Cupriavidus necator N-1: one gene and its partner. Each later gene encodes a partner of the first gene's protein in a complex. Links are inferred from orthologs where the notes say so. Each region holds a gene or a part of one and is shown in the gene's direction. Other genes may lie near its edges.

The links.
Region 2: the proteins of aceF (region 1) and CNE_RS28870 are in contact, whole or in part, in a crystal structure (PDB 1W85), measured with the Geobacillus stearothermophilus proteins. The link is inferred for Cupriavidus necator N-1 from one-to-one orthologs. Residues at the interface, in WP_033016211.1 of Geobacillus stearothermophilus: Val129, Ile130, Ala131, Met132, Pro133, Arg136, Lys137, Arg157; in WP_033016213.1 of Geobacillus stearothermophilus: Ile282, Leu283, Ser284, Leu285, Glu286, Phe325.

What each region holds. Positions count from the first base shown.
Region 1 is NC_015726.1:1,408,935-1,418,404, forward strand. Bases 2,930-5,778 are described here. They hold aceF (dihydrolipoyllysine-residue acetyltransferase), read left to right. Parts: upstream 2,930-3,440; coding sequence 3,441-5,117; downstream 5,118-5,778. Other genes in these bases: aceE (pyruvate dehydrogenase (acetyl-transferring), homodimeric type), read left to right, coding at 2,930-3,273; CNE_RS06820 (Ntn hydrolase family protein), read left to right, coding at 5,186-5,778. Outside these bases: CNE_RS06805 (PAS domain S-box protein), read right to left, coding at 1-163; more of aceE, read left to right, coding at 586-2,929; more of CNE_RS06820, read left to right, coding at 5,779-5,863; lpdA (dihydrolipoyl dehydrogenase), read left to right, coding at 5,897-7,681; CNE_RS06830 (universal stress protein), read left to right, coding at 7,998-8,435; CNE_RS06835 (hypothetical protein), read left to right, coding at 8,530-8,724; amrS (AmmeMemoRadiSam system radical SAM enzyme), read left to right, coding at 8,721-9,470. UniProt on the Bacillus subtilis protein: The pyruvate dehydrogenase complex catalyzes the overall conversion of pyruvate to acetyl-CoA and CO(2).
Region 2 is NC_015723.1:2,389,887-2,399,494, forward strand. What follows is about bases 3,357-6,343. They hold CNE_RS28870 (alpha-ketoacid dehydrogenase subunit beta), read left to right. Parts: upstream 3,357-4,354; coding sequence 4,355-5,332; downstream 5,333-6,343. Other genes in these bases: pdhA (pyruvate dehydrogenase (acetyl-transferring) E1 component subunit alpha), read left to right, coding at 3,357-4,309; CNE_RS28875 (dihydrolipoamide acetyltransferase family protein), read left to right, coding at 5,367-6,343. Also shown: CNE_RS28845 (O-acetylhomoserine aminocarboxypropyltransferase/cysteine synthase family protein), read left to right, coding at 1-245; CNE_RS28850 (lysylphosphatidylglycerol synthase domain-containing protein), read right to left, coding at 351-1,310; CNE_RS28855 (hypothetical protein), read right to left, coding at 1,596-1,961; CNE_RS28860 (MetQ/NlpA family ABC transporter substrate-binding protein), read left to right, coding at 2,146-2,967; more of pdhA, read left to right, coding at 3,224-3,356; more of CNE_RS28875, read left to right, coding at 6,344-6,485; CNE_RS28880 (hypothetical protein), read left to right, coding at 6,676-6,870; CNE_RS28885 (SulP family inorganic anion transporter), read right to left, coding at 6,872-8,545; CNE_RS28890 (universal stress protein), read left to right, coding at 8,758-9,195; CNE_RS28895 (peroxiredoxin), read left to right, coding at 9,290-9,608. UniProt on the Bacillus subtilis protein: The pyruvate dehydrogenase complex catalyzes the overall conversion of pyruvate to acetyl-CoA and CO(2).

The sequences.
Region 1 (9,470 bases):
CGGGGGCGCCGTCGTCGGGGCCCAGCGCCTCGATCGGCCCCAGTCCGGCCGCCGGCGAAGGGGCGTGCGCGGGATCGCCTCCGGCCGCCTTGGCTGATCCCGACGCGTCGGGAGGAAGCATGGCTGCACGCAGGCTGGAGAGAAGTCGGTCGAAAAACGGCATGGGAGGGATTGACGGCTGACCGACCAGTGTACCGAGATTATTGCGGTGCGTCGCTTGGGGAAAGCGCCAATGAAAACATTGCTGCTGCGGCCGGTGCGGGCAGGCTTATGGCGCATGGCGGGCCGGTCCGGTGGTGATTCTTGGTGCGCTGCCGCATAATTCCACATTATAAAAAACGATATCGCAATTTGAAAATTTCACTTGTGTTGGACTTTGCGCTTCCATAGAATCGGTTCGACCCCAGAATGCGGGCGGTAGCCATGTGCCTGCCGCGCGGAGAGACCGGAACAGGTTTCCCGGCGGCGGCCCGATGCAAGGCGGCATGGCACCGGATCCGCAAGTCGGTGCGAGTCATACGTAAAGTCGTGTCCAGGCGCTGCCAGCGCGGGCGCGGAAGCAAAGAATTCACCCAGGAGACAGTCATGTCCGCCGTACCAGAGCAGATTCTCGGCGCCTCGAGCGCCAACGACGCCGATCCCCAGGAGACCCATGAATGGCTCGACGCCCTGCAGGGCGTCCTGGCCGCCGAAGGTCCGGCGCGCGCCGCTTTCCTGATCGACAAGCAGATCGAATACGCACGCGTGAACGGCGTCACCCAGCCGTTCCACGCCGAGACGCAGTACATCAACACGATTCCGGTCGAGCAGCAGGCCCGCATCCCCGGCGACCAGGACATCGAGCACCGCATCCGCTCGTACACCCGCTGGAACGCCATGGCGATGGTGCTGCGCGCGAACAAGCACACCAACGTCGGCGGCCACATCTCGTCGTTCGCCTCGGCTGCCACGTTGTATGACGTCGGCTACAACCACTTCTGGCGCGCCCCGTCGGAAGCCAGCGGCGGCGACCTGGTCTTCGTGCAGGGCCACTCGGCTCCGGGCGTGTATTCGCGCGCCTTCCTGCTCGGCCGCCTGACCCAGGACCAGCTCGACAACTTCCGCCAGGAGGTGGACGGCAAGGGCATCTCGTCCTACCCGCACCCATGGCTGATGCCGGACTTCTGGCAGTTCCCGACGGTGTCGATGGGCCTGGGCCCGATCATGGCCATCTACCAGGCCCGCTTCATGAAGTACCTGGACAGCCGCGGCCTGGCCAAGGCCGGCGACCGCAAGGTCTGGGCCTTCCTGGGCGACGGCGAGACCGACGAGCCGGAATCGCTGGGCGCGATCGGCATGGCCGGCCGCGAGAAACTCGACAACCTGGTCTTCGTCATCAACTGCAACCTGCAGCGCCTGGACGGTCCGGTGCGCGGCAACGGCAAGATCATCCAGGAACTGGAATCCGAATTCCGCGGTGCCGGCTGGAACGTGATCAAGGTGGTGTGGGGCAGCAAGTGGGATTCCCTGCTGGCGCGCGACACCAAGGGCCTGCTGATGAAGCGCATGATGGAATGCGTCGACGGCGAGTATCAGACTATGAAGGCCAAGGACGGCGCCTACGTCCGCGAGCATTTCTTCAACACGCCTGAACTGAAGGCGATGGTGGCCGACTGGTCCGACGACGATATCTGGCGCCTGAACCGCGGCGGCCACGATCCGCACAAGATCTACGCCGCCTACAAGGCTGCCAGCGAGCACAAGGGCCAGCCCACGCTGATCCTGGCCAAGACCATCAAGGGCTATGGCATGGGCGACGCCGGCCAGGCCATGAACGTGGCCCACCAGCAGAAGAAGATGCCGGTGGACGCGATCCGCAAGTTCCGCGACCAGTTCAATCTCCCCGTTGCCGACGACCAGCTGGAAGATGTGCCGTACATCACCTTCCCGGAAGGTTCGAAGGAACTGGAATACATGCGCCAGGCGCGGCAGAACCTGGGCGGCTACCTGCCGGCCCGCCGCCAGAAGGCCGAAGCCCTACCGGTCCCGCAACTGTCCGCGTTCGAGGCGCTGCTGAAGGCCACCGGCGAGGGCCGAGAAGTGTCCACCACCATGGCCTTCGTGCGTATCCTGAACACCCTGCTGAAAGACAAGCAGATCGGCAAGCACGTGGTGCCCATCGTCCCGGACGAGTCGCGCACCTTCGGCATGGAAGGCCTGTTCCGCCAGGTCGGCATCTGGAACCAGGAAGGCCAGAAGTACGTGCCGGAAGACCATGACCAGCTGATGTTCTACAAGGAATCGCAGACTGGCCAGGTGCTGCAGGAAGGCATCAACGAAGCCGGCGCCATGTGCGACTGGATCGCCGCCGCCACGTCGTACTCGACGCACGGCGTGCAGATGATCCCCTTCTATATCTACTACTCGATGTTCGGCATCCAGCGGATCGGCGACCTGTGCTGGGCCGCTGCCGACATGCGCTCGCGCGGTTTCCTGCTGGGCGGCACCGCCGGCCGCACCACGCTGAACGGCGAAGGCCTGCAGCATGAAGACGGCCACTCGCACGTGTTCCACGCCGCCATCCCGAACTGCATCTCGTACGACCCGACCTTCCAGTACGAACTGGCGGTGGTCATGCAGGACGGCCTGCGCCGCATGTACGCCGAGCAGGAAGACGTCTACTACTACCTGACGGTGATGAACGAGAACTACGAGCATCCGGAAATGCCGGCTGGCGTAGAGCAGGACATCGTCAAGGGCATGTACCAGTTCCGCAAGGGCGTCGAGAACAGCAACGCGCCGCGCGTGCAGCTGCTGGGCTCGGGCACGATCTTCCGCGAAGTGATCGCCGCTGCTGACCTCCTCAAGAAGGACTGGGGCGTGGAGTCGGACCTGTGGGGCTGCCCGAGCTTCACCGAACTGGCCCGCGAAGGCCACGACGTCGAGCGCTTCAACCTGCTGCACCCGACCGAGACCCCGCGCGAATCGCACGTGGCCAAGAGCCTGAAGTCGGCCCGCGGCCCGGTGATCGCCTCCACCGACTACGTACGCGCCTTTGCCGAGCAGATCCGTCCGTTCGTGCCGCGCCGCTATGTGGTGCTGGGCACCGACGGCTTCGGCCGCTCGGATACGCGCGAGAAGCTGCGCCACTTCTTTGAAGTGGACCGCTACTGGGTCACGCTGGCCGCGCTCAAGGCGCTGGCCGACGAGGGTGCGATCGGCCGCGACAAGGTCGCCGAGGCCATCAAGAAGTACAACCTCGATCCGAACAAGCCCAACCCGATGTCGGTCTGATCCGGCAGCCAGCACCAACCCCCGCAGTACGGCAACGCCGTGCCGCGGGCGCCCCGGCCAGAGCCCGGACGGCGCCTTGCGGCATGGCGGCGTGACAGAAGCGGGCGGCGAAGGTAATCTCGCCGCTTGCGGACGTCGCGCGTGCCGGCCTGCCCAGGAGACACTGAATGAGTCAAGCGATTGAAATCAAGGTGCCGGATATCGGCGACTATGACGCCGTTCCCGTCATTGAAGTGCATGTGAAACCCGGCGACAGCATCGACGCGGAAGACGCGCTGGTGACGCTGGAGTCGGACAAGGCCACCATGGACGTGCCCTCGCCGCAGGGCGGCGTGGTCAAGGAAGTCAGGATCAAGGTTGGCGACAACGTCGCCGAAGGCTCGGTGCTGGTGATGCTGGAGCCGGCCGGCCAGGCCGCTGCTGCGCCCGCGCCTGCAGCCGCACCGGCGCCTGCCGCCGCTGCACCGGCCCCGGCAGCCGCCGCAGCCCCCGCAGCCCCCGCGCCGGCTCCGGCCGCAGCGCCGGCTGGCGGTGGCGGCATCATCGAGGTGAAGGTGCCTGATATCGGCGACTACGACGCCGTGCCGGTCATCGAAGTTCACGTCAAGGCGGGCGACACCATCAATGCCGAAGACGCCGTGGTGACGCTGGAGTCCGACAAGGCCACCATGGACGTGCCGTCGCCGCAAGGCGGCGTGGTCAAGGAAGTCAAGGTCAAGGTCGGTGACAACGTCGCCGAAGGCACGCTGCTGCTGATCCTGGAAGGCGCCGCCGCAGCCGCCGCCCCGGCCGCTGCCGCCGCGGCACCGGCTCCGGCTCCGGCTGCCAGCGCGCCCGCACCGGCGCCGGCCCCCGCAGCCGCCGCCCCGGCTCCGGCCGCAGCGCCTGCTGCCGCGCCGGCCGCCGCTGGCGCAATCGGCAAGGCCGCCCACGCCAGCCCCTCGGTGCGCAAGTTCGCACGCGAGCTGGGCGTGGACGTGTCGCGCGTGCCGGGTACCGGCCCCAAGGGCCGTATCACCCAGGAAGACGTGCAGGGCTACGTCAAGGGCGTGATGAGCGGCCAGGCCGCCGCGCCCGCGCAGGCCGCCGCGGCTGGTGCCGGTGGTGGCGAGCTCGGCCTGCTGCCGTGGCCGAAGGTCGATTTCACCCGCTTCGGCGAGGTCGAAAGCAAGGCCCTGTCGCGCATCAAGAAGATCTCGGGCGCCAACCTGCACCGCAACTGGGTCATGATCCCGCACGTCACCAACCATGACGAAGCGGACATCACCGAACTGGAAGCCTTCCGCGTCCAGCTGAACAAGGAAAACGAAAAGGCCGGCATCAAGGTGACGATGCTCGCCTTCATGATCAAGGCCACGGTGGCGGCGCTGAAGAAGTTCCCGAACTTCAATGCCTCGCTGGACGGTGACAACCTCGTGCTGAAGAAGTACTTCAACGTCGGTTTCGCCGCGGACACCCCGAACGGCCTGGTCGTGCCGGTGATCAAGGACGCCGACAAGAAGGGCGTGCTGGAGATCAGCCAGGAAATGAACGAACTGGCCAAGCTGGCACGCGACGGCAAGCTCAAGCCGGACCAGATGCAGGGCGGCTGCTTCTCGATCTCGTCGCTGGGCGGCATTGGCGGCACGTACTTCACGCCGATCATCAATGCGCCGGAAGTGGCCATCATGGGCGTGTGCAAGTCGTACCAGAAGCCCGTGTGGGACGGCAAGCAGTTCGTGCCGCGCCTGACGCTGCCACTGTCGCTGTCGTGGGACCACCGCGTCATCGACGGTGCCGAGGCCGCGCGCTTCAACACGTACTTCGGGCAACTGCTGGCGGATTTCCGCCGGATCCTGCTGTAAGCGGGGTTGCGCCGGGCAGGCCGACGGCCTGGCCTGCCCGGCGCACCACGCGCAACCGGGAGCGAGCCATGACTACCTGCGTGGTCGTCAGGAAGGGCGCCGAGGTGGCCATCGCGGCAGACGCGCTGGTCACCTTTGGCGACACGCGCCTGTCGCGTGCCTACGAGCGCAACCAGAAGGTGTTCCCGGTGGGCGACGGCTTTATCGCGCTGGCCGGGACCACCGCGCACTTCCCGGTCATGCGCACGCTGCTGGCGGGGCTGGGCGAGGAGTGCCGGCTGGGCTCGCGCGACGACGTGTTCCGCACCTTCCTGAAGGTGCATGAGAAGCTGAAGTCGGACTATTTCGTCAACACCAAGGAAGACGAGGACGATCCCTACGAGTCGTCGCAGATCGTATGCCTGATCGCCAATCCGGCGGGCATCTTCGGCGTCTATTCGTACCGCGAGGTGTTTTCGTTCGACCGCTTCTGGGGCATCGGCTCGGGCCGCAACTACGCGCTGGGCGCGATGCATGCGGTCTATGACCGGCCGGACCTGGATGCGGGCGAGATCGCGCGTATCGGCGTCGATGCGGGCGTGGAGTTCGACAAGAGTTCGGCGGGGCCGATCGAGGTGCACACCGTGCGGCTGCACGAGGGTGACGCCGCACCGGCGGCGGTGGCTGGCGGTACCGCGGGTGGCAATCCGTCGACCGGCAATACAGCACCCGACAGCGCGGCAACCAACAACGACGGCGCGCCCTGAAGCCGAGAGGCGGGCGCGCATAGAGGAGCAAACATGAGTGTGATCGAAGTCAAGGTGCCGGATATCGGCGATTTCGACGCGGTGGAAGTGATCGAGGTGCTGGTCAAGGCCGGCGACACGGTCGAAGTGGAACAGTCCCTGATCGTGCTGGAATCCGACAAGGCCAGCATGGACGTGCCGTCGTCGGCCGCCGGCAAGGTGGTTGAGGTCAAGGTCAAGGTCGGCGACAAGGTCGGCCAGGGCGCGGTGATCTGCACCATCGAGGCCCAGCAGGCCGCGGCCGCCCCGGCGCCCGCGCAAGCCCCGGCACCGGCGCAGGCTCCCGCACCCGCGGCGGCTGCTCCGGCCCCGGCTCCTGCCGCCGCCAGCCACAGCGGCGGCGCCGATATCCAGTGCGAGATGCTGGTGCTGGGCGCCGGCCCCGGCGGCTATTCGGCCGCTTTCCGCGCCGCAGACCTGGGCATGAACACCGTGCTGGTGGAGCGCTACGGCACCCTGGGCGGCGTCTGCCTGAATGTGGGCTGCATCCCGTCCAAGGCGCTGCTGCACAACGCCGCCGTGATCGACGAAGCCAAGGCGCTGGCTGCGCACGGCATCCTGTTCGGCGAAGCCAAGATCGACCTGGACGGCCTGCGCCACTACAAGAACCAGGTGGTCGGCAAGCTGACCGGCGGCCTGGCCGGCATGGCCAAGGCGCGCAAGGTGCAGGTGGTGCGCGGCGTCGGCAATTTCCTCGACCCGCATCACCTGGAGGTGGAGCTGACTGAAGGCGAGGGCAAGCAGACCACCGGCAAGAAGACCGTGATCCGTTTCGAGAAGGCCATCATCGCCGCCGGCAGCCAGGCGGTGAAGCTGCCCTTCATCCCCGAAGACCCGCGCATCGTCGACTCGACCGGCGCGCTGGAGCTGCCCGAAGTGCCCAACAAGATGCTGGTCATTGGCGGCGGCATCATCGGCCTGGAAATGGCCACGGTGTACAGCACGCTGGGTGCCGACATCGACGTCGTGGAAATGCTCGACGGCCTGATGAACGGCGCTGACCGCGACCTGGTCAAGGTCTGGGAAAAGAAAAACAAGGACCGCTTCGGCAAGGTCATGCTGAAGACCAAGACCGTCGGCGTGGAAGCCAAATCGGACGGCATCTACGTCAAGTTCGAAGGCGAGGCCGCACCGGCCGAGCCGCAGCGCTACGACCTGGTGCTGGTGTCGGTAGGCCGCTCGCCCAACGGCAAGCGCATCAGCGCCGAGAAGGCAGGCGTTGCCGTGACCGACCGCGGCTTTATCAACGTCGACAATCAGTTGCGCACCAACGTGCCGCATATCTTTGCGATCGGCGATATCGTCGGCCAGCCGATGCTGGCGCACAAGGCCGTGCACGAAGCCCACGTGGCGGCGGAAGCCGCCCATGGCGAGAAGGCCTACTTCGATGCCAAGCAGATCCCGTCGGTGGCCTTCACCGATCCGGAAGTGGCCTGGGCCGGCCTGACCGAAGACGAATGCAAGGCGAATGGGATCAAGTACAGCAAGGGCGTGTTCCCCTGGGCGGCTTCGGGCCGCGCCATCGCCAACGGCCGCGACGAGGGCTTCACCAAGCTGATCTTCGACGAGGAAACCCATCGCGTGATCGGCGGCGGCATCGTCGGCACGCATGCCGGCGACCTGATCAGCGAGGTCTGCCTGGCGATCGAGATGGGCGCCGACGCGGTGGATATCGGCAAGACCATCCATCCGCACCCGACGCTGGGTGAGTCGATCGGCATGGCGGCGGAGATCTATGAAGGTACGTGTACTGACGTGCCGCCGCCGCGCAAGCGCTGAGCGCCGGTCGCCGCAAGCGAGAAAGCCCGCCTGTCCAGGCGGGCTTTCTCATGGGCAATTATGCAATTAACCGCCAGGATTTGGCGGCGTCCGCGAGATCTGGTGCCACAACCGCTTGCATCGCGGCCGGGATGCAGTTTGCGACAGGAGCGGCGCAAGATCTTCGCTGCCTATACTGAATGCAGCCGGCATGCACCTCAATGCAACCGAGGGCGGCACTGCATATTCGCACGCGGCCGTTCGCTTGCCAGATGTCTGCTGGCGGGATCCGGTGGCCCCCCGTGTGGCTACCGTTCAGCTGACAAGGAGGCACGACGTGTTCAGGCATCTTCTTGTTGCGGTAGACGGCTCCGCACTGGCCGAAGCGGCCTTTCGCAAGGCACTGGTGTTCGCGCAGGAGACGCAAGCCAGCATTACGGCGGTGCGCGCCTGCCCGGATTTCCACATCACGACTTACCACACCGAAATGCTCACCGACACCCGAGAGCAGTTCGAAGAGGCGGTCCTCGAGGACGCATCGAAATACCTGGACGGCATCGCCCGAGAGGCCGCCGCGGCAGGCGTGCCTTGTGACACCAGCAGCGTGGTCGACGACCACCCCTACGATGCCATCATCAAGGCTGCCGAAGAAAAGGATTGTGACCTGATTGTCATGGCATCTCATGGACACAGGGGTGTGAAGGGTCTGCTGATCGGCAGCGAAACCCTGAAGGTACTGACCCACAGCAAGATTCCGGTGCTGGTATATCGCTGAACGCCGCGTGAACGGGGTCGCCGGGATCGATGATGCCGGACACGTTCGTGATGCCACCATGGTTGCCTGTCATGGGCGCCATAAAGGATCCGCCATGAGCACTCGCCGCTATGTCGTGATGATCGACCAGCCCAGGGACGTTGCCGACGAGCAGATGGCAGAGTACATCAAGCATGCCATCGCCGGCTGGGGTGCCGGATTGCCCCCGCCTCCGGCGGACAGCCCGTTCTTCGACCTGGATGTGTTGTCGGTAACCGTGATCAGCAAGCCGCACAAGGACCATCCATGAAGGATGTGCCCGGTTCAGGGAGCTACCCCGGCCGTTACTGGCATTTCCTGGATGACGGCCGCATGCAATGCGACCTGTGCCCGCGCAACTGCCGCCTGCACGGCGAGCAGCGCGGCGCTTGCTTCGTGCGCCAGCGGGTCGGCGATCGGATGGTGCTGACCGCCTACGGCCGCTCGTCGGGCTTCTGTATCGATCCTGTCGAGAAGAAGCCGCTCAACCACTTTTACCCGGGCTCCGCCGTCCTGTCGTTCGGCACGGCCGGCTGCAACCTGGCCTGCAAGTTCTGCCAGAACTGGGATATCAGTAAATCGCGCGAGATGGAGACCCTGGCCGATGCGGCCATGCCCGAAGCGATCGCCGCATCGGCGGCGGCGCATGGTTGCAAGAGCGTGGCCTTCACCTACAACGACCCGGTGATCTTCGCCGAATACGCCATGGACGTAGCCGATGCCTGCCACGAACTGGGGATCAAGGCGGTGGCAGTGACCGCCGGGTATATGGGCGCCCAGGCGCGGCGTGATTTCTACACCAGGATGGATGCGGCAAACGTCGACCTGAAAGGCTTTACCGACGCGTTCTATGTTGCCTTCACCGGGGCGCACCTGCAGCCGGTACTGGAGACGCTCCAGTACCTGAAACACGAAACCGATGTCTGGCTGGAGATCACGACGCTGCTCATTCCCGGCAAGAACGACAGCGATGACGAGATTCGCGCCGAGGCCCAGTGGATCGCCAGGGAGCTTGGC
Region 2 (9,608 bases), on another replicon or contig:
GCCTGAAGCAAGGCGGCCGCGAAGGCGGCGCGCGCTTCCTGGATGCGCTGCAGCTGTTCACGCGGCTGGTCAATATCGGCGATGCCAAGTCGCTGGCCACGCATCCGGCGTCGACCACGCATCGGCAACTCAATGCGGATGAACTGAAGGCGGCTGGCGTCAGTGAGGACATGGTGCGGCTTTCGGTCGGCATCGAGCATATCGATGATCTGATCGAGGACCTGGACCGCGCGCTCGCGGCCTGAGCCCAGGCCACAGACGTCAAAGCGACCGGCTGATTTGCTCCCCTCTCCCGCTTGTGGGAGAGGGGCACGGGGTGAGGGCAGGCGGTGGCATACCGCCAGCACAACCTACCCGTCACCACGCTTGCCCTGCGCCTCCAGCACAAAGTAGCTGATCGACCCGATCATCAACGGAATCAGGTAATACAACGCGCGATAGACAATCAGCGCCGCCAGCAGCAGCCCGTGCGGCACCTGCCCGCCCAGCATCGTCAGGAACACGGTCTCGATCACGCCGAGGCCCCCCGGGATCCGCACCACCACGCCCGCCAGCCCCGAGGCCAGCAACACCCCAAGCACCGTGAAGTACCCCGCATGCGTATGCAGCAGCGAATGCAGGATGGCCGCCATCGCCATCCAGTGGGCCGCCGACAACAGGCACTGCAGCGCCGCGAAGCCCACCGACGGCACATGGATGTCATGGTCGCGCACGGTCCGGTGCCGGCCGTGCCAGATAGCACAGGCAGCCAGGTAGGCAGCCGGCACCGCCAGCATCAGCGCGCCCAGCACCCGTGTCAGCGCCGCGGGAATGCCCCATTCCGGCGGCAGCACCACCTGCTGCGCCACCAGGATGCCGCCCGCCAGCAAGGCATACCCGAGCCAGTTGCTGCTCACCACCACCACGAACAGGCTCCAGATCTGTGGCAGGGTCAGCCCGGCGCGCGTGTACAGACGATAACGCACGCCCGCGCCCCCCAGCGTGGCCCCGAGGTTGAGGCTGAGCGTGTAGCTGACATAAGAGATCGCCATCACCCGCCGCGCCGGCAACGGGTGTCCGGCATAGTGGCAGCCAAGCCGATCGAACTGGCTGTACAGCAAGCCGCTCAGCGCAACGAAGGCCGCCGCCGGCACCAGCGTGCGGGCGTTGAAGCCGCGCAGCGCTGCCAGCACCGCGTCCCAGTCGATGGTGCCCAGCTTGCGCGCGATCAGCGCCAGCACCGCGGCAATGAACAGGATGCCGATGGCACGGCGCCACGCGGGCCAGTGCGCGTGCTCGCGGATGGCCGAGAAGGTCGTCGCGCCCATCATTGCGCGCCTCCCCTCGTCGCCGCGCGCCGCAAGGCCGGCCGCGGCAGGGATGTGCAGGAATGCAGGCCTGCGTCCGTCAGCCCGGCATGCAATTTCTGGCCTACCTCGGCTTCAAACAGGATAAAAGTTTCCGGCAGTGCGCTTTCGCGCGCGCACGGGTTCGCGCCGAACCCGCACGACAGTCGGCGCTCCGCGCCGTGCCCTGGCCGGTGGAAACGATTGGAGGCGGACTGCATCGGTGTCATGACCTGAGAAAGCCGCAAACAACGTGCCAGCGCGGGTGCGTCACCCCCCTAAACCCCGGCCACGGCTGCGCCGCCAGCGTGCCAGGGCCGCGGACGCCAGCGCACCGGCGGCGAGCCCGGCAATGAACACCGCGGCAGTGGTCCCCGCCCAGCCCGTCGCGGCGCCCACATCCGCACGGCCCCGCGCGAGGGGCGCGAGCGACTGCCAGTCGACAGCCGTAAACTGCGTCATCGCCTGCGCCCCGTCCAGGCCGTACACGCAGATCTCCCCGCCCGGCAGCTTGCAGAAGCGCTCGCGCGGGCAGGCCTTGAGGATGGCCTGCGGGGCGCCCTCGCCGCAGTTGGCCCCGGCGCTGCGCAAGACCTGGATCGTGACTTCGGGATGCCGGGTAAGTTGTTCGGGCATGGCCGCCTCCATACCGGTGACGCTGTCCTTCAGCGTAGTGCAGCCAGGCTGCCGGCACCCTTATTCACCAGCGGCATATGACCATGCGGAATAACTCGTTCGCCTATTGCCTGCCTTTCCATACAATGACCCGACGCCGCAGCGGGACGCTGCAGGCCTCCAACAACATGACGGGGAGCATCAGATGCAATACGGGAAATTCGGCTTCGTTGCACGGCTGGCCGCGGCAGTGCTGGCACTGGGCGTGATGCAGGGTGCGGGCGCGGCCGATCCGGACAAGAAGGAAATCCGCTTCGGCGCCACCGCCGGCCCCTACGCCGACCAGATCCGCTATGGCGTGAAGCCGGTGCTGGAAAAGCGCGGCTACAAGGTCACCATCATTGAGTTCAGCGACTACGTGCAGCCCAACCTGGCGCTGGCCGACGGCGCCATCGACGCCAATGCCTTCCAGCACGTGGCCTACCTGAAGAAGTTCTCGGCCGACCGCAAGCTGGCGCTGACCGACGTGATCCAGGTGCCGACCGCGCCGATCGGCATCTACAGCCGCAAGCACAAGGGCCTGGCCGAGGTGAAGCCCGGCAATACCGTGTCGCTGCCGAACGATCCCACCAACCTGGCGCGCGCCATCGCCATCCTGCAGCAGATCGGCTGGGTCACGCTCAAGCCGGGCACCGACCCGATCCGCGCCAGCGAGCGCGACATCGACGCCAACCCGCACAAGCTCAAGCTGATCCAGCTGGAAGCCGCCCAGCTGCCGCGCTCGCTCGATGACGTGGACTATGCCTTCGTCAACGGCAACTATGCGCTGGCCTCCGGCCTTAAGCTGACCTCGGCGCTGGCGCTGGAGAAGATTCCCGACTACTACATGAACCTGGTCGCGGTGAAGACGGCGGACCTGAACAAGCCCTTCGTCAAGGACATCCGAGAGGCCTACGAGTCGGCGGAGTTCAAGACCGTGACGCAGCAGCGCTTTGCGGGCTTCGTGCAACCGCCGTACCAGCGCTGAGGCACACCGCTGTTGCCAGCAGAAAAGCGCCGTCAGGCGCTTTTCTGCGTTGTGGGCAGCACCACCCGCATTGTGCACAGCAAGACGATTTTGCGCCGCGCCCGCCGCGCAAATGCCCTACACTCAAGCTCAAGTCCCCCCCGCGCCCAAAAAGCATGGCGGGGATCACAACGCGATCATTGCTGCGGACAGCGCTGCGAAGATCCTCGCGGCCGTCCCTGCGGATCCTGTCGAGACAAGCATCGAGAGACCTGCCATGTCCACGGTTGCGAGCTTCGAGATCGGCTACACGCGCTACCTTGCCCCGCCGGGCGACACCTCCTCCCCCACATCCCCTCCCCCACCCCTTGCCAGCAACCCCGACGCGCTGCTGCCGCTGTACCAGGCGATGGTGCTGACGCGCCAGTTCGACCTGAAAGCGATTGCGCTGCAGCGCACCGGCAAGATCGGCACCTTTGCCTCGGCACTCGGCCAGGAAGCCATCGGCGTGGGCGTGGCCTTTGCGATGCGGCCCGAAGACGTGCTGGTGCCCTCATACCGCGATCACGCAGCGCAGTTTGTGCGCGGCGTCACCATGACCGAGAGCCTGCTGTACTGGGGCGGCGACGAACGCGGCAGCGGCTTTGCGGCGGCGCCGCATGACTTTGCCAACTGCGTGCCGATCGGCACCCAGGTCTGCCACGCGGCCGGAGCCGCCTATGCGTTCCAGCTGCGCGGCGAGCCGCGCGTGGCGGTCTGCCTGCTGGGCGATGGCGGCACCTCCAAGGGCGATTTCTATGAGGGCATGAACATGGCCGGCGCGTGGCACGCGCCGCTGGTGATCGTAATCAACAACAACCAGTGGGCAATCTCGATGCCGCGCAGCGGCCAGACCGCGGCGCAGACGCTGGCGCAGAAGGCCATTGCCGCCGGCATCCCCGGCGAGCAGGTTGACGGCAACGACGTGGTCGCAGTGCGGCACCGCGTCGGCGAGGCCATCGCGCGCGCGCGCGATGGCGGCGGCCCGGCGCTGATCGAGGCCATCACCTACCGCCTGGGCGACCACACCACCGCCGACGACGCCTCGCGCTACCGCGACGAGGCCAGCGTCAAGGCGCACTGGCAGGAAGAACCGCTGCTGCGGCTGCGCACGCACCTGCTGGCGCTGCACGCGTGGGACGCGGCGCGCGAGGAAGCGCTGGTCAAGGCCTGCTCACAGCAGGTGGCGCAGGCCGTCGAGACTTACCTGGCCATGCCGCCGCCGGATCCGGCCGCGATGTTCGACTGCCTGTACGCGGCCATGCCGGCCGAATTGCAGGCGCAGCTGGAGATTGCCCGGCGCTTCCCGGCGCCGCACGGATAAACAGCGAACCCTGTGCCTCCACGTAGCGACCACAACGAGCGAACCATGGCGGAAATCAATCTGGTCGAAGCAGTCAACCTGGCGCTGGCCCATGCGCTGGATCACGATCCCGATGTGCTGCTGCTGGGCGAGGATATCGGCGTCAATGGCGGCGTGTTCCGCGCCACCGCGGGCCTGCAGGCGCGCTTTGGCGCGGCGCGCGTCATGGATACGCCGCTGGCAGAAGGCGGCATCGTCGGCGCCGCGATCGGCATGGCGGCAATGGGGCTCAAGCCCGTGGCCGAGATCCAGTTCACCGGCTTTATCTACCCGGCGGTCGACCACATCATCAACCACGCCGGACGCATGCGGCACCGCACGCGCGGGCGCCTGTCGTGTCCGATGGTGGTGCGCTCCCCCTGCGGTGCCGGCATCCATGCCCCCGAGCATCATTCCGAAAGCCCGGAAGCGATGTTCGCGCATATGCCCGGCATCCGCGTGGTGGTGCCCTCATCGCCCGCACGCGCGTACGGGCTGCTGCTGGCGGCCATCGCCGATCCGGACCCGGTCATCTTCCTCGAACCCACGCGGCTGTACCGCCTGTTCCGCCAGGAAGTGGCCGACGACGGCGCGGCGCTGCCGCTGGACACCTGCTTCACGCTGCGCGAAGGCAGCGACATCACGCTGGTAAGCTGGGGCGCGATGGTGCAGGAGACGCTCGCCGCCGCGGACGCACTGGCCGGCGAGGGCGTGACGACCACGGTCATCGACGTGGCCACGCTCAAGCCGCTGGACATGCAGACCATCCTGGAATCGGTGACACGCACGGGCCGCTGCGTGATCGTGCACGAGGCCCCGCGCACCGCCGGCTTCGGCGCCGAGATCGCGGCGCAGCTGGCCGACGCGGGCCTCTACTCACTGGCCGCGCCGGTGCAGCGCGTGACCGGCTTCGACACCGTGGTGCCGCTGGCGCGGCTGGAATATACCTACCTGCCTGGCGTCGCCCGCATCGTCGACGCGGCGCGCAAGGCGATGGCGGCATAACGCGGGAATTGCCGACGATAGGCAAGGAGTGCCGATGAGAGTCTTCAAGCTGCCCGACCTGGGCGAAGGCCTGCAGGAGGCCGAGATCGTGACCTGGCACGTCAAGACCGGCGAGACCGTGGCCGCTGACCAGCCGCTGCTGTCAGTGGAGACGGCCAAGGCCATCGTGGAAATCCCGTCGCCGTATGCCGGCACCATCGACAAGCTGTTTGCGCAGCCCGGCGATATCGTCCACCTGGGCGCACCGCTGGTCGGCTTCGAGGGTGCGGGCGAGGATGCCGACGCCGGCACCGTGGTGGGCTCGGTCCAGGTCGGCACGCACGTGGTCAATGAAGCCGCGCCTGCGGGCACCGCGGCACCCGCCGCGGCCATGGCCGCGCGCGTCAAGGCCACGCCGGCTGTGCGCGCGCTGGCGCGCCAGCTGGGGGTGGACCTGGCAATGGCCACGGCATCGGGCCCCGAGGGCGTGGTCACCGCCGCCGACGTCGAGCGGGTAGCCAGCACGCTGGCCGAGCTGGGCGCGCCGGAACAGCTGCGCGGCGTGCGCCGGGCGATGGCGCAGAACATGGCGCGTGCACAAGCCGAAGTGGCCGCCGCCACCGTGATGGACGACGCCGACATCCACGCCTGGCAGCCCGGCGCCGATGTCACCATCCGGCTGGTGCGCGCCCTGGTGGCCGGCTGCCGCGCCGAGCCCGGCCTCAATGCCTGGTACGAAGGCCAGACCGCCCGCCGCCACGTGCTGAAGAAGATCGACGTCGGCATCGCGGCGGACCTGCCCGAAGGCCTGTTCGTGCCGGTGCTGCGCGACGTCGGCAACCGCGATGCCGCAGACCTGCGCCACGGCCTGGACCGCATGCGCGCCGATATCCGCGCGCGCACCATCGCGCCGGAGGAGATGCGCGGCAACACCATCACGCTGTCCAATTTCGGCATGATCGCGGGACGCTATGCCGCGCCCATCGTGGTGCCGCCGACCGTGGCAATCCTTGGTGCCGGGCGCGTGCGCGAAGAAGTGGTGGCGGCCAGCGGCGTGCCGGCGGTGCACCGGGTGATGCCGCTGAGCCTGACCTTTGACCATCGGGTGGTGACGGGTGGGGAGGCGGCGCGGTTTTTGGCGGCGGTGATTGCGGATCTGGAGATGGCGGTGTAGGGGTGGCCGGATCAGGGCGTCTGCGAACACCGCAGCCCCTCGTGAACGCACCCCTCGCCCGTAAGCGGGAGAGGGGTGCAGACCGCCGGTGTGCTGGCACCAATCGGGCGCTGCGGCGGCCCTGTATATAATGCGTTTCCGATCGCCGCTGCCGTCAAGCCGGACCTATCCGGACAGCCGGACACCCCTCATGGAATCCAAGACCGCCCGCCTTACCATCCTGATCGATCCGGTCAAGAAAAAGGCCTTTGAAACCCTGTGCGCCTCGCAGGACCTGACACCGTCGCAGGTCGTGCGCCAGCTGATCCGCGAATACCTGGCCCAGCATGGCGTGGAATACGCCACCAAGGCCAAGCTTGCGGGCAGCACGCGACAGAAGAAGTAACTCAGCGCGGGGCGTTACCTTCGCCTGCCAGTTCGCTGCAGCGCTGCACCGCCTGCGCCAGCGAATCCACATAGTTGCCCTCCCCCAGCGCCGCCAGCACGCCCGCGCGCGCCAGCTTTTCCCTGACCCGCTCGTTGGCTTCGGCCAGCACCACCGCCACGCCGCGTTTCTGCAGCGTCACGATCACGGCCTCCAGCGTCTGCAGGCCGGTCATGTCCATGAAGGGCACGCGGCCAAGGCGGATCAACAGCACGCGCGGCTCGGTATGGGTCTGCACCAGCGCGCGCTCGCAGGCTTCCACAGCACCGAAGAAGAACGGCCCGTCGATCACATAGACCAGCACGCTCGGCGGCATCCGCGCGGCCGGGCCGGTGCTGGCGTCGCCCAGTTCGCGCTCTACGTCCACGGCATCCTGGCGCGCCACCTCCACTGACGCCGACATGCGCCGCAGGAACTGCAGCATGGCCAGGATCACGCCGATATTGACCGCCACCACCAGGTCGGTCAGCACGGTCAGGGTGAAGGTGATCAGCAGGATGGCCACGTCGGCGCGCGGCGCGCGGCGGACCATGCGCGCGAACTGGCGCCCCTCGCTCATGTTGTAGGCCACCACGAACAGGATCGCGGCCAGCGTCGCCAGTGGCACGCTGGCCGCGAGCGGCGCCAGGAACAGCAGCACCATCACCAGCGTGAGCGCATGCACCACGCCGGCCAGCGGGCTGTTGCCGCCATTGCGGATATTGGTGGCGGTGCGGGCGATGGCGCCGGTGGCGGCAAACCCGCCGAACAGCGGCGCCAGGATATTGGCGATGCCCTGGCCGACCAACTCCTGGTTGGAATCGTGCCGAGTGCCCGCCATGCCGTCGGCCACCACCGCGGACAGCAATGACTCGATTGCGCCCAGCATGGCGATGGTGAAGGCCGGCCCGGCCAGTTCCAGCACGCGCGCCAGCGTGATGTCCGGCAGCGCTGGCACGGGCAGCCCGCGCGGGAGGCCGCCAAAGGCGGTGCCGATGGTGGCGACGCCGTCAAAGCGGAACAGCGCCTGCACCGCGGTGGCCACCAGCAGCGCCACCAGCGGCCCGGGGATGCGCCGCAGCCAGCGCACGCGCGGCGCGCCCACTACCAGCGCCAGGCTGCCCAGCGCCAGCGCGGTGGTGGCCGGGTGCCATTGGGGCAGCGCCTGCAGCAGGTGCCAGAATTTTTCGTGGAAATGCTCGCCTGCCACCGGTGGCAGGCCAAAGAAATCGCGCCACTGGCCGACGAAGATGATCACGCCGATGCCAGCCGTGAAGCCGACGATCACCGGCGCGGGAATGAACCGGATCACGCTGCCCAGCCGCGTCAGCCCCATCGCCAGCAGGATCAGGCCCGCCATCAGGGTGGCGATCTGCAGGCCGTCGATGCCGTGGCGCGCGGTCACGGCGGACAACACCACGATAAACGCGCCGGTGGGTCCCGCGATCTGCAGCCGGCTGCCGCCGAACAGCGACACCGCCAGCCCGGCGACGATGGCCGTGTACAGGCCCTGCTCCGGCTTGGCGCCCGACGCGATCGCAAACGCCATGGCCAGCGGCAGCGCCACCACCCCGACGATCACGCCCGACACGATGTTCGGCAGCCAGTTGCCGCGTCGGAACAGTCCGGCCAGCCAAGCTTCGCGCAGCGCGCTCATGCGTCAATCCCTCGGGTTCGTACAGGATGATGATGGTGCATTGGATGATAACAGCATGTTAATGCCCGCCGGCTTGCGGCTTGCGCCGTGATATTCGCCATGTCTGCCCTGTCGCTTATGCCACTCAATTCCTATACTGGATTGGCTCGCCCGGGGCGCACGGGGTACGGGCCCAGGCGGACGCGGCAATCTTCTGCAATCGGAGGCCCATCATGTTCAAGCACCTCCTTGTGCCTACCGACGGCTCCGCACGCGCCGACGCGATGGCGGCCCGCGCCATGGCCTTCGCCAGCCGCATCGGCGCCCGCGTGACCGGGCTGCATGTGATTCCCGAGTACCACGTACTGACCTACCGGCTGACCAGCCTGCAGGACACCAAGGACACCTTTGCCGCAGAGGCCGCGCGCCACGCGGATACCTTTCTGGCCACGCTCAGCCACGCCGCCGCGCAGGCCGGCGTGGCCTGCGAGACCGTCACCGCCACCGACGACCATCCCTGGCAGGCCATCATCCAGTGCGCACAGCAGCGCGACTGCGACCTGATCGTGATGTCGTCGCATGGCAAGCGCGGGCTGCAGGCGCTGCTGATCGGCAGCGAGACCCACAAGGTCCTGACCCACAGCACGATCCCGGTGCTGGTCTTCCGCTAGGCGGCGGTCGGGCGAAGAACGAGATAGCGAGATAGCGGGCAACAGTGCGCGCGACGCGCGTTTCCAAACCACGCCAACTGCAAGGAGCGCAACCATGGCGATTCGACTGGGCGAGCAAGCCCCTGATTTCACCGCCGACACCACGGAAGGCAAGATCAGCTTCCATGAGTGGATCGGCGACAACTGGGCCATCCTGTTCTCGCATCCCAAGGACTTCACGCCGGTGTGCACCACCGAACTGGGCTATATGGCCGGGCTCAAGCCCGAGTTCGACAAGCGCAATACCAAGATCATCGGCCTGAGCATCGACCCGGTCGGCGACCACCAGCGCTGGGCCAAGGACATCGAGGAAACGCAAGGCCATGCGATCAACTATCCGATGATCGGCGACGCCGACCTGACCGTGGCCAAGC